Regions from separate parts of the Paenibacillus sp. 01T442 genome, predicted to be linked through region 1. Evidence: riboswitches for the same ligand, from Rfam matches in the RefSeq annotation. Region 1 holds a riboswitch; each other region holds the start of a gene.
What was found. A riboswitch is a leader RNA that binds a small molecule or an ion and turns the genes downstream of it on or off. The one in region 1 is predicted to bind ZMP and ZTP.

Region 2: another riboswitch for ZMP and ZTP. It lies ahead of rpiB (ribose 5-phosphate isomerase B); the one in region 1 lies ahead of AC1DLM_RS30495 (GNAT family N-acetyltransferase).
Region 3: another riboswitch for ZMP and ZTP. It lies ahead of AC1DLM_RS30535 (bifunctional 5,10-methylenetetrahydrofolate dehydrogenase/5,10-methenyltetrahydrofolate cyclohydrolase); the one in region 1 lies ahead of AC1DLM_RS30495 (GNAT family N-acetyltransferase).

Annotation. Positions count from the first base shown of each region.
Region 1 covers NZ_JBFTPF010000083.1:16,359-20,583, reverse strand. The annotation lists gene AC1DLM_RS30505 (aminoglycoside phosphotransferase family protein) at 275-1,180, shown strand; gene AC1DLM_RS30500 (LysE/ArgO family amino acid transporter) at 1,242-1,850, shown strand; ZMP/ZTP riboswitch at 1,921-2,001, shown strand; gene AC1DLM_RS30495 (GNAT family N-acetyltransferase) at 2,049-3,158, shown strand; gene AC1DLM_RS30490 (cache domain-containing sensor histidine kinase) at 3,496-4,225, shown strand, end outside.
Region 2 covers NZ_JBFTPF010000008.1:150,274-154,498, reverse strand. The annotation lists gene AC1DLM_RS10120 (manganese efflux pump MntP) at 1-534, shown strand, start outside; gene AC1DLM_RS10115 (low molecular weight protein arginine phosphatase) at 590-1,162, shown strand; ZMP/ZTP riboswitch at 1,272-1,352, shown strand; gene rpiB (ribose 5-phosphate isomerase B) at 1,457-1,915, shown strand; gene AC1DLM_RS10105 (TIGR01440 family protein) at 1,932-2,537, shown strand; gene AC1DLM_RS10100 (serine hydroxymethyltransferase) at 2,574-3,824, shown strand.
Region 3 covers NZ_JBFTPF010000084.1:1,796-6,020, reverse strand. The annotation lists gene AC1DLM_RS30540 (hypothetical protein) at 1-1,245, shown strand, start outside; ZMP/ZTP riboswitch at 1,302-1,379, shown strand; gene AC1DLM_RS30535 (bifunctional 5,10-methylenetetrahydrofolate dehydrogenase/5,10-methenyltetrahydrofolate cyclohydrolase) at 1,436-2,278, shown strand; gene AC1DLM_RS30530 (DUF6886 family protein) at 2,304-2,828, shown strand; gene AC1DLM_RS30525 (PhzF family phenazine biosynthesis protein) at 2,878-3,663, shown strand; gene AC1DLM_RS30520 (macrolide family glycosyltransferase) at 3,681-4,225, shown strand, end outside.

The DNA.
Region 1 (4,225 bases):
TGTCAGTTTAGGGCGAAATTTAGAATTTAGATGGAAAAAGTACTTCTAATTCTCTCGATTCAGTTGATTTCGGTGGTTATGTATGAAAATAGCTGTACTTTTTACAGTTATTTCAAATAAGGTGAAAAATAGCATAATATTAGCTGCATATTTTCCATCTATTTACATTAAGCAGAGTGCCTAGGCTGTTGCTGGGGCTTGGGTTGCTGGAGCTGTCGCTGTCGCTATTGTGGTTAATGTGATGATCTTGAATTACTCCAAAGGACGTGTTCGAATGAGCCAATCGAAAGAGATTGCTATTGACTTAACACTCGTGCAACAACTGATCTCTTCACAATTTCCACAATGGGCAGAGCTGCCTCTCCGACCTGTGGATTCAGCAGGAACAGACAATGCGATCTATCGGCTTGGTGATGATATGGCTGTTCGATTACCTCGAGCAGATTGGGCCATTGGACAAGTGGAAAAAGAGCAGCGTTGGCTGCCGAAGCTAGCCCCGATGATCCCGATATCCATTCCAGTACCTTTAGCAAAAMGCGTTCCCACCGAAGACTACCCATGGTACTGGTCTGTGTATAGTTGGCTCGATGGCGAGAATGCGACAGTTGGACAAGTAGACAGCTATAACCAAGCAGCAACAGTTCTTGCGCATTTCGTTAATGCTATGCAGTCAATCGATCCTACTGGTGGGCCAGCCTCAGGTTCTCACAATTCTGGCAMGGGTGAGCCTCTGGCGATGCGTGATGCGGCAGTTCGAGATGCAATCGCAAGCTTGAACACAATCATCGACCCTGCCGTGGCAGAGGCTGTATGGGACTTGACACTTCAAGCTCCCGTATGGCAGGGACAGGGCGTTTGGATCCATGGAGATTTACATCCGGGAAATCTTCTTATAGAACAGGGACGATTAAGTGCCGTGATCGATTTCGGTACATTGGGTGTAGGCGATCCTGCCTGCGACCTCATGGTTGCATGGACATTTCTCACGACTGAAAGCAGAGAGGAATTCCGCTCTTTGCTAACAGTCGATGAAGCAACATGGTCGCGAGGACGCGGCTGGGCGCTTTCATTCGGGTTAATTGCTTACGCTTACTACATAGATAAGAACCCAGGATTAGCCGCTATATCCCGACGTGCGATTGATGAGGTGCTTTGTGAGCATTTGACGCGATGCGAATAGCGCATCTACGTTCCCTTTGAATATATGTTTACGATGATTTGTAGATAGGAGAAAATACATCATGCTTACTGCCATCTTCCAAGGAATTCTTTTATCAGCAGGTCTGATTTTACCGTTAGGTGTTCAAAATGTATTTGTTTTTAATCAAGGTGTGACACAACCACGTTTAGTTAGGGCATTACCGGTCGTTCTCACAGCAGCACTTTGCGATACTGCACTGATTACTTTGGCTATTTTAGGTATATCCGTCGTTATTGTCACGATACCTGCTATCAAGTTCGTGCTTTTCGTACTAGGCATACTTTTCCTGATCTATATGGGGATTGTGACTTGGAAAAGTAAACCTGCCAACACGTCATCCGATGAAAAAGCTTTATCACCTAAGAAGCAGATCGCGTTTGCTGCATCGGTTTCACTCCTAAATCCTCATGCCATTCTGGATACGATCGGCGTCATTGGGACAAGTTCTATCCACTATGTTGGAAAAGAAAAACTGGTATTTGCAATTGCTTGTATACTTGTGTCATGGATTTGGTTTTTTGCTCTTGCTGTCGTGGGGAGACAGGTTGGGAAATTAGATAAATCGAACACATTTATGACGTATCTCAATAAAGTATCAGCGATAATCATGTGGGTGACTTCCGTTTATTTAATTACACAATTAATCTAACCAAATATGGCATGGTCGAAGAAATTTTTCTTGATTTTCACAGTTATGACCGAATATAATTAAGGGAATATTTGGTATGTGTAACTGGCGAAACGTAGATCACTACGGGGGAGCACATATTCCATAACAGCCGTTCGCCTGGGCAAAGTATTTGATCAATCGATCAAATACTTTTTTTATTTCAAGGAGGAGAATGGAATGGAACGAGCTAGAAATGTGGCAGTCCTCATTTATGAAAAGGTAGATCTATTGGATATTGCCGGTCCGTTCGATGTGTTTGGGGTATCGAGTAATTGGGGCAAGGATTTCAAMGTCTACACGGTGGGCGAAGAGCAAAAACCTGTGACAACAGTCAGTGGTCTCACGATTCTTCCCAAATACAGCTTAGACAATTGCCCATTGCCTGACATTTTGATTGTCCCAGGTGGTTTAGGATCGCGAACTGAAATGAACAACGCAATGATTACATCATGGATTAGCCATACTGCTGCTAGCGCGGAAATCGTCTTATCTGTTTGCACAGGTGCGCTCTTGTTGGCGAAAGCAAACTTGCTGGATGGATTACGAGTGACGACCAATCGAAATGCATTTGAATTATTGCGCGAAATTGCACCACCTAGTGCTACGATTGTCGAAGATGTAAGGTACATTGATAACGGGAAAATTGTAATGTCCGCTGGGGTTACCGCGGGATTCGATGCTGCTCTTTATGTCGTTGCTAGACTATTTGGTGAAGAGAGAGCCCTCGCTACTGCTTCAAAGATTGAGTACCATTGGCGCAAAGACGAGTTTACCGCAGCGCTGCAGCAAAAGGATTTATTTATGATAAGGAAAGCACAAATAGAAGATTTAGATGCAATTCAGAAGTTGTTTGTTGAAGCAGCTCAGTGGATTCAATTGTCGAAGGGATTCACACAGTGGAGAGAGGATTCTTTTAACAATGCCTATTTAACAACTTTTATAAATGATCAAGAAGTATTTGTCGCGTGTCAGAACGGTGAGTTGATTGGTTGTTTTTCCATCCAATGGCATTTCGAAGAGATTTGGGGAGACTTGTTCCATGATGATGCTGGTTACGTACACCGTTTAGTCGTGTCCCGAAAATATAAAGGAGAGGGTTTCGGCAGCAGGTTTCTAGCTTGGTCAGCAGATTATATAAAGAACAAAGGCAAAGGCTGGCTGCGTTTAGACTGTATGGCAGATAATCCAACACTGAATGACTATTATCGCAGCCTTGATTTCATTCATCGTGGTAGATATGATGGCCGCGGTTGGAGCGCTAATTTATATGAACGTGAAATTGAATAAGTAGTGTAATCGCATATCTAATAAAGCTGTCCTACAAGTAGAATTATCTACTTTGAGGGCAGCTTTTGCTTTCTGCACGTGAGAAAATCGATCTTTGATCTGATAAATCAGTAAATCGTTCTATGAAATAGCGGATTTTGTTCCTTGAATGGTTGAGGGAAAGTTCTTAGAATGGTAGGGCTAGTTGTCGCAGGCGTAACCATTGCCAATTTAGGGAACTGTAGGAGCCAAGAGTGAGTGTATCTTGCGGCGTCCTCTGGGTTGTTCTCTTTCCAGATCCCTGTATGGTAGACTAAGAAAATATTTGATACTGAACAGCGAAGCGAGGGATATTCACGTGACGTTACTAAACTGGTTTTCATCTTTAACATTAAAAAATCGCCTATTTCTGGCTTTCATCGTACTTATTCTTCTGCCATTCTCCGTCTTGGATATTTATAATTTCCAAAAAGTGAAGCTCAATCTACAACAAAAAACGAGTGAACAAAGCCTCGTACAAATGAACAAAATGAATGAGTCACTTGAAAGTCTGCTCGCCACAACGTTTAAGACGATTACGATGTTTGAGCAAGATTCATCCGTCATTTCCGTGTTAAAGCAGCCAGAAGCGGTCGATCAAATCGTGAATCAGCGTAAAATTGAAGAACGTTTTCGTTCGGTGACGAATAGTCTTTTCATCTCTAGTCCACCCGTTTTCTATACGATTGTTGATTTACTCGGTAACGTGTATACTTCATTCCCGCCAGCGCAGCGCTTAGATTATGAAGTGATTCGGGCAAAACCTTGGTTTACAAGTGCTTTATCAGCTTCTGCACCYTATCAATGGCAGTTGGAAAGCAATGAAGTGCTATTTGATGTTAACAAAAGCCCGCAGCTCGTAGCTATTTCTACTCCTACAAGGGATGCAGATGGCACCATTCGAGCAATCATCCACATCGCGGTGGACTACGAAAGTTGGTTTAAATCAGCTACGAACGGAAGTCCAACTTCCGAGCAGTATTATTTGATTGATCAAAGAGGAAACGAGATCGTACATTCTGGTGCTGACAAGTCAGCCATGGCATTGG
Region 2 (4,225 bases), on a different contig from region 1:
GAACTCATGACAATTGGAATAATGGCGATTGCTTTGGGTCTAGATGCTTTTTCATTGGGAATTGGCATAGGGATGAAGGGCATTCGTTTGATTGATATTTTGAAAATTAGCATTGTCATCGGCCTTTTTCACGTGCTAATGCCATTGATGGGGATGTTTATGGGGCAGTATGTCTCCCTCCTTCTGGGGAATGTCGCTACGGCGGCAGGGGGATGTTTACTTATTTTGCTTGGCGCACATATGGTATATAGCTCGATACGCGGGGAAGAGGCTTCGGCCTTTGATCATCGAACGTTATGGGGGCTTATTATTTTTGCCCTCAGTGTTAGTATAGATTCCTTCTCAGTGGGCGTTTCTCTTGGGATGTTTGCCACGGACATTGTGCTTACAGTACTGATCTTCGGTCTATTTGGCGGCTTGCTCTCGATAGCGGGCTTACTGCTAGGCAGACGAGTTAGCGGTTGGGTTGGGGAATATGGTGAGGCATTCGGTGGACTTATTCTATTAGGGTTTGGGATCAAGTTTTTACTATGATACAATACGGGTAAGTACGAACGGTGATATAGCCGTTTATTCCAGGGAGGATTTCATGTTGCGAATTCTATTTGTCTGTACAGGAAATACGTGCCGCAGTCCGTTAGCTGAAGGTTTGCTGCGTATGAGGGTGCATCAAGAGGGGCTTGCGGCGGAGGTTCGTTCGGCAGGTGTATCTGCGATGACGGGTGGTCCGATTTCGCGAAACAGCCAGTCACTTCTTCATGAAGCGGGTTTCAAGGAGTCGATTAGTTCGCTAGCGATTAGTGCTGCGGATCTCGATTGGGCTGACCTGGTCTTGACGATGACGACAGGGCATAAACGTACCGTGATTGGGCGCTTTCCTCATGCGGTCGAGAAGACATATACGCTCAAAGAATATGTAGAGGACGATGCTCGCATTCTCAAGGCGATTGAAGAGCGAGAGCAGCTTGCGGCAGAGTTTCAGCTCAAACAAGCGCTATCTCAGACGGTAACTGTGGAAGAAAGAAGCCGCTTGTATGCGTTGGAAAACACGATTCCAGACTATGATATTTCGGACCCCTATGGCGGGTCACTAGCCGATTATCGGTATACAGCCGAGGAAATTAGTCGGAGTCTAGATAAATTGGTGAAAAAAATACGTTAGTCTTCCAAGGCTAACACAGACGTTTGTTTTTTCCATCAAGGTCCTTAGTGGGATAGGTCAATAGAGCTTTACACATCGCTGGGAATGCGATAAAATACAAGTAACAAGCAAGACTCAATGTAACTGGCGACGAGTGGGAGTAACCACAATGGAGCATTGAGCTATACGGCCGGTCGCCTGGGCAAAAGAGCAACGCGCGTTTTTTAGCGTGTGCGCTCTTTTTTTCGTTTTTGGTGAGCTTTGGGATATAATAGGATGGTCGAATTCGAACAGTCAAAAAGGAGCGTTTTATTCATGAAAATTGCTTTAGGTGCAGATCATGCAGGCTATCGTTTGAAAGATGTTATCATTCCTTTTATTGAATCATTAGGTCATCAAGTGATCGATTTCGGATGCAGCTGCGGCGACTCCGTCGATTATCCGGATTATGCACTTCAAGTTTGCGAAAAAGTTGTATCGGGAGAAGCAGATAAAGGTATTCTGCTTTGTGGAACTGGCATTGGGATGTCCATTGCTGCCAATAAAGTTCCGGGAATTCGCTGTGCACTTGTGCATGACCTCTTCTCCGCGAAAGCGACACGTGAACATAATGATACGAACGTGCTAGCGATGGGTGAGCGAGTTGTTGGACCTGGGGTAGCTGAAGAAATCGTCAAAATCTGGTTGGAAACCGAGTTCTCGGAAGGTGTCCGCCACAAGAACCGCATCAATAAAGTGCAGAGCATCGAAGATCGTTTCACGGTACATCCCTAGAAATGAGGGAGCCACAATGACAGATTCTATGTATGAACCTATCGCAGAAGCTTTGGAAGCGAATCTGCGTGAGCTGGTAACTGTCGGTAGCTTACGTCCCGGTCATATCTTGGTGATCGGTACGAGCACGAGTGAAATCCTCGGACATCGGATTGGGACATCGGGCACGTTGGATGCAGCGAAGCCGATTTTCYAGACGGTTGCGCGCATTTGCGGCGAGTTTGGGCTGCATGCGGCGTTTCAATGCTGCGAGCATTTGAATCGTGCGCTGATTGTGGAAGAAGAGTTGCTGGCGCTGGTGCCGCAGCTTGAACCTGTATCTGTAATTCCCGTGCCGAAGGCCGGGGGTTCGATGGCTTCCTACGCGTACAGACACTTCGCGAAGCCGGTCGTTGTCGAGACGATTCAGGCGCATGCAGGCATCGATATCGGCTCAACGCTGATTGGGATGCATCTGCGCCGAGTCGCTGTTCCCGTGAGGCCGCCGGTTCGCCATATTGGCCAGGCTTATGTCACGATGGCATTCGCGCGGCCGAAGCTCATCGGTGGTACTAGAGCTGTGTATTCCGCGGATCAGGCGGATCAACTTTATCAACAAGCTGCACCTGATGCAGATTGCTAATTACATGTTAACTATCATCTTTAGGAGGAATTCCATATGACAAACTTTTTGAGCAAGCAAGATCCGAAAATCGTAGAAGCAATGAACCTTGAGCTTGGCCGTCAACGCGACAAAATTGAGCTAATTGCTTCCGAAAACATCGTGAGCCAAGCGGTTCTTGAAGCTATGGGTACTGTACTTACGAACAAATACGCAGAAGGTTACCCAGGCAAAAGATACTATGGTGGCTGTGAGTACGTAGACATCGTGGAAGACATCGCTCGTGATCGCGCGAAAGAGCTTTTCGGTGCTGAGCACGCGAACGTTCAACCACATTCCGGCGCACAAGCGAACATGGCTGTTTACTTGGCTGCCCTAAACCCTGGTGACACGGTTCTTGGTATGAACCTTGCGCATGGTGGTCACTTAACACACGGTAGCCCGGTTAATGCTTCCGGTATCCTTTACAACTTCGTAGCTTACGGCGTAAGCGAAAAAGATTTCCGCATCGACTACGATGATGTTCGTAAAGCAGCTTTCAAACATAAGCCTCGCATGTTAGTTGCTGGTGCAAGTGCGTACCCGCGTACGATTGATTTCGAAGCTTTGGCTTCCATTGCAAACGATGTAGGTGCATTGTTCTTCGTTGATATGGCGCACATTGCAGGTCTAGTTGCAGCTGGTTTGCACCCGAACCCAGTGCCGCACGCACATTTTGTTACAACAACAACACACAAAACGCTTCGTGGTCCTCGCGGCGGTATGATTCTTACGAAGAAAGCTTGGGCTGCAGCAATTGATAAAGCGGTATTCCCTGGTTCCCAAGGTGGTCCTTTGATGCACACGATCGCAGCGAAAGCTGTATCTTTTGGTGAAGCTCTTCAACCGGACTTCAAAGTATACGGTCAAAATGTAATCAACAACGCACAAGCTTTGGCAACTGCTCTTACAGCTGAAGGCATCAACCTTGTTTCCGGCGGTACGGACAACCACTTGATGTTGGTTGACTTGCGTAACCTGAACATCTCAGGTAAAGACGCAGAGCACGTTTTGGATGAAATCGGTATTACAGCGAACAAAAACGCGATTCCTTTCGACCCAACTAGCCCGTTCGTAACAAGCGGTATCCGTTTGGGTACTCCGGCTGTAACTTCCCGCGGCATGGACGAAGAAGCAATGAAAACCATCGCGAAAGTTATCGCTCTTACGTTGAAAAACCCGAAAGACGAAGCTACGCTTGAGAAAGCTCGTGGCATGGTGTCCGATCTAACGGCGCAATTCCCGCTTTACCAAGGTTTGACTTACTAATAGCTAATTTTGTAGGGCCAGCTCTTTGGAGCTGGTCTTTTTTTGTTTCTACCCAACCAGGCTACCTCCAGCTTCCACTCAGAGATCTAGCTCCCTTTTCCGCAAACTAGCTTTCCTTAACGCTTTCCATTATCCTCGACTTCCACCTAATTTGGTTACCTTCACCTCCCCCTCCATATGACCGCTGCAATCCCAAAACTATCTCTCCCTAGCCACTTTACACATATTTCACCTTCATCTCCAAGCCCCCGAATTAGCTCCCCGCCTTCATCTGGCACATCCAACCATCTCGGGCCTCCCCCGCAAACTAACTGGATTTTCTCCATCTATTTGAACCGGATTTCTCGAATCTGAAGAATTAAATGTATTTCCTGTAGTTAAATTCCCTCGATTCGCTCGAT
Region 3 (4,225 bases), on a different contig from region 1:
AACACACTCTTGGAGAACGAGATCGAAAGTGTGCAAACAGTGGTTGGCCCCAAAGGGAATAGCGTTATGCTCGCATACAATGATTCAACGCTGTATGTCAGTGAATTTCATCCGAATGCCAAGCTTACATGGACGAAACTTGATATAGCGAATGTGAAACAAATTCACGGTGTATGGGATACCTCTGGGGGCAGCCTATCTCTTGTTTACGCCGTCAATAAAGAGGGCAGCGAATCCTTTCACTACGTGAAACTAGCAGAGTCATCCTGGAAGCCGCTTGTGCAGATGAAACTGAAGGACGTGGATTATGCAACGAGCAGCTTAGATGATATGGCGTTAGGTTTGGATGGTTCTCAATTTATTGCCGCGTATACAACGAGCTCACGCAAATCAGGTAAAAGCACCTTACATATGCTCACTTTCCCAGCGAATCAACCGGATAAGATATATGATGAAGTCCTTAATCTTCCTGTCACTAAGGGAAACGATTCCGATACCATTTTGCATCCTACATTTACGCAGCCATCTACTGGTGAAAAAACGCTTGTCGTTTCGTCCGTGTATGAGAAAAATAGGCGTCAAACGAGTCAAGAGGTGTACAAGATTAGCTTTCAGGCTGGTAAAATGTTGAATGCTACACGGATCAGCCAATTCGGCGGTTTTGCCGTATATCCGATGATTGCTTCGAACAAGGGGAGTTCACTAGCCATATGGCTCGATGCTGTAAACGCTGAGACATATCGGGTCTACTATGCCACTGATCAGCTTCCTTATGCGGAGCGAATGAACAGGATTCATGCAGAGGACTTCCAACAAGCTGCTGGGAATTTACCACTATTTTGGGGGATTGGCGTACTAACGGCACTAATTAGCTTAAAATGGATTCTATTGCCTGGCCTTTATTTAATCGTGATCAGTGTATTTTGGCAATATCATTATGACGAGCATTCGAAGCGGCACTTTGGCATATCTATGGCGATGTATCTCATTGTCAAAGCGTTATTTATTGGCGATTACCGGAAACCGATTGCGCTGCAGGTGATGCCGGATTTCTTGCAATCGGTATGGGTTAGCTTGATTTTACTTGTTCTGTTTGCAGCAATTTCTTATTGGTTAACCAGCTTATGGAGAAAAGGTTTGGCCGAACGAAATGTTGGACTTGAAATGTTTTACTTCGTAGTTCTTGATGTCTTCATGACGAATATGTGGTATTCGTTCTTTATGTCACCTGCAACTTTGTCATGATGTTCGTGCAAAGCAATTGAAAATATTGGCATACATTGCTATGATAGAGGAACTAATAAACGATGTGTGACTGGCGGAGCATGGGGAACCATGAGGGAGCATACCGATAACGGCCGTACGCCTGGGCAAGAGGTAAGGGGAAATCCCCTTACCTCTTTATGTTTGAACCTAACTTGAGAGGAATGATAAGATGAGCGCGGAAACCGTAATCTTGGATGGTAATCGAGTGGCAACAGACATGAAAGAGGCGCTGAAAAGTAGAATTAATCAATTAGCTGGGAAGGGGATCATTCCTTGCTTGGCTACGATTCTGGTCGGTGGTGATCCATCGTCAGCTACTTATGTGAAAATGAAAGGAAATGCATGTAAACGACTTGGTATCAGGTCGATTCGTATTGAACTTCCCGAGCATACTTCGACAGCAGATTTGATTGCTGAAATTCAGAAACTGAATGTTGACCCAAGTGTCCATGGGATTTTATTGCAACACCCAGTACCTCATCATATTGACGAAAGGGCTGCCTTTGAAGCGATTGGTATCGGGAAAGATGTAGATGGTGTCACGACGCTCMGGTTTGCTCAAAATGCTTTCGGCTTTGCCGATTTTCCATCTTGTACACCTGCGGCGATTCTTGCTATTATGGATTATTATCGCATTTCAATGGAAGGCAAGCACGCTGTTGTTATAGGGCGAAGCCCCATTCTCGGAAAACCTGTTTCCCTGATGTTACTCAATCGGAATGCAACAGTAACGATATGCCATTCAAAGACGACGAATTTAGTAGAGATGGTACAGTTAGCTGATATTGTGGTAGCGGCAGTTGGGAAACCGAAATTTGTGCAAGGGGATTGGATTAAACAAGGGGCCGTCGTGTTGGATGCGGGGTATAACGAAGGCAACATTGGGGATGTTGATTATGAGGCTTGTAAGGAAAGAGCATCCGCAATTACCCCTGTTCKTGCAGGAGTAGGACCTGTCACGATAGCCACCTTGTTGAAACACACCGTCGATGCAGCAGAAAAGTTAGTGTAGTTGAGGTTGAAAAAGGGGGAGTTAGATGAAATTGTTTCACGTCAGTGAAGAAAAAGATATTTCTATTTTCAATCCTAGACTGCCTTCAAGAAAAGATCTGGACCCAACCAAAGGCCTAGTATGGGCGATTAATGAGAAATGTTTCCCCAATTTCCTAACGCCTCGGAACTGTCCGAGAGTTACTTTTTATGCCAATGAGGCAACTACGGAGGAAGATAAAAAGAACTATTTGTCTTCACATGCAATGAGTCACGTCGTAGCGATTGAGCATAAATGGTTTGAAATCATGAAGAACACAACGTTATATGTCTATGAATTTGATTCATCAGATTTCTATGAGCGAGATCTTGGAGCGGGTTACTATGTGAGTGAGAAATCACAAGTTCCCATACGTCGATTTGAAATAAAGGATCTATTCGGTGAGCTTTTTAAAAGAAATATTGAAGTACGGCTCCTAGCAAATTTATGGGATCTATCGGATAAAATACAGCAATCGAGTTTTCAGTATTCGATGTGTCGGATGGGCTTTGCTGAGCAGAGGACATCTTGAATTCGGAGCAGATTTTCAAAAGACGAAAAAGAAGAAAGGTGGGATTATTTTGGCTTTGACAATCTATGTTGTGGATGCTTTCACGGATCAAGTATTCAAGGGAAATCCGGCTGCAGTTTGTTTAACTTCTGAACCTCTTGATGAAGAGTTGATGCAACGAATTGCTTCAGAAATGAATTTGTCAGAAACAGCTTTTTTGTTTCCTCAGCAAGACGGGTATTCGCTTAGATGGTTTACACCTAATTCTGAGGTGGATTTGTGCGGACACGCTACATTGGCTAGCGCGCATATGTTGTGGGCAACGGGCATTTTACCACTGAACCAACAAGCAAGTTTCTTTACCAGAAGTGGGCTATTAACTGCAATAAAGCAAGATGCTTGGATTCAACTTAATTTTCCGTCAGAACCAGTGAGCACATGTGGATATCCTTCCGAATTGGTGGATGCACTTCAAATTGATCCTCTATATGTTGGACGGAATAGATTCGATTACTTCATTGAAGTTGAATCTGAAGACATCATTAAGCGTCTAAGTCCTAATTACTCTTTGTTGCGGACGATTCAAACAAGAGGGATCAATGTGACAAGTCGGTCGAAAGATTATGACTTTGTTTCGAGATGTTTTTTCCCAGCAGTCGGTGTAGATGAGGATCCCGTAACCGGTTCTTCACATTGTGGTCTTGCGCCATATTGGGGCAAAAAATTAAATAAAACGGATATGTATGCGTATCAGGCATCCGCAAGAGGCGGTATACTAAAAATTAGTTTACATGAAAACAGAGTTCTACTTTCAGGCCAAGCAGTAATGGTTATGAGGAGCGAGTTGTTCATCTAGCATAAGGAGAGGTAGAAATGGCGCGCATTTTATTTATAAATGGTGGATCAGAGGGACATATCAATCCCACGATCGGAGTCGTGCAGGAGCTGATTTCCCGTGGCGATGAGGTCGTGTACTTTTGCATAGAAGCATTTAGAGAGCGAATTGAAAAGACGGGGGCTACCGTACGAACATTTGACGACCAAAAGTTTATAAAAGCTTTCATCTCAGGTGGAAGAAACTACTTGTTGGAGAGAGTTAACGGATTATTACTTACTGCAGACATTGTTATACCTAGCGTGCTCGAACAGATCAAAGATGAGAAATTTGATTATATCATCCATGATTCCATGTTCGGGTGTGGACGTATACTTGGTCAGCTGCTTAAGCTTCCTGCAATTAATTCTTGTACGTCTTTTGCTCAGTCCAAAGAATCCATTGATCAGGAGTTGGAACATTTTTTAAATAACTTCCCTTCTGAAATTGTTCAGCCTATTTATGAGCAATTTCAAAACCTGACGATGATGGTGAAGGAAAAATATGATGTAGAGATCCATTCTCCTTATGAAGTATTATGTAA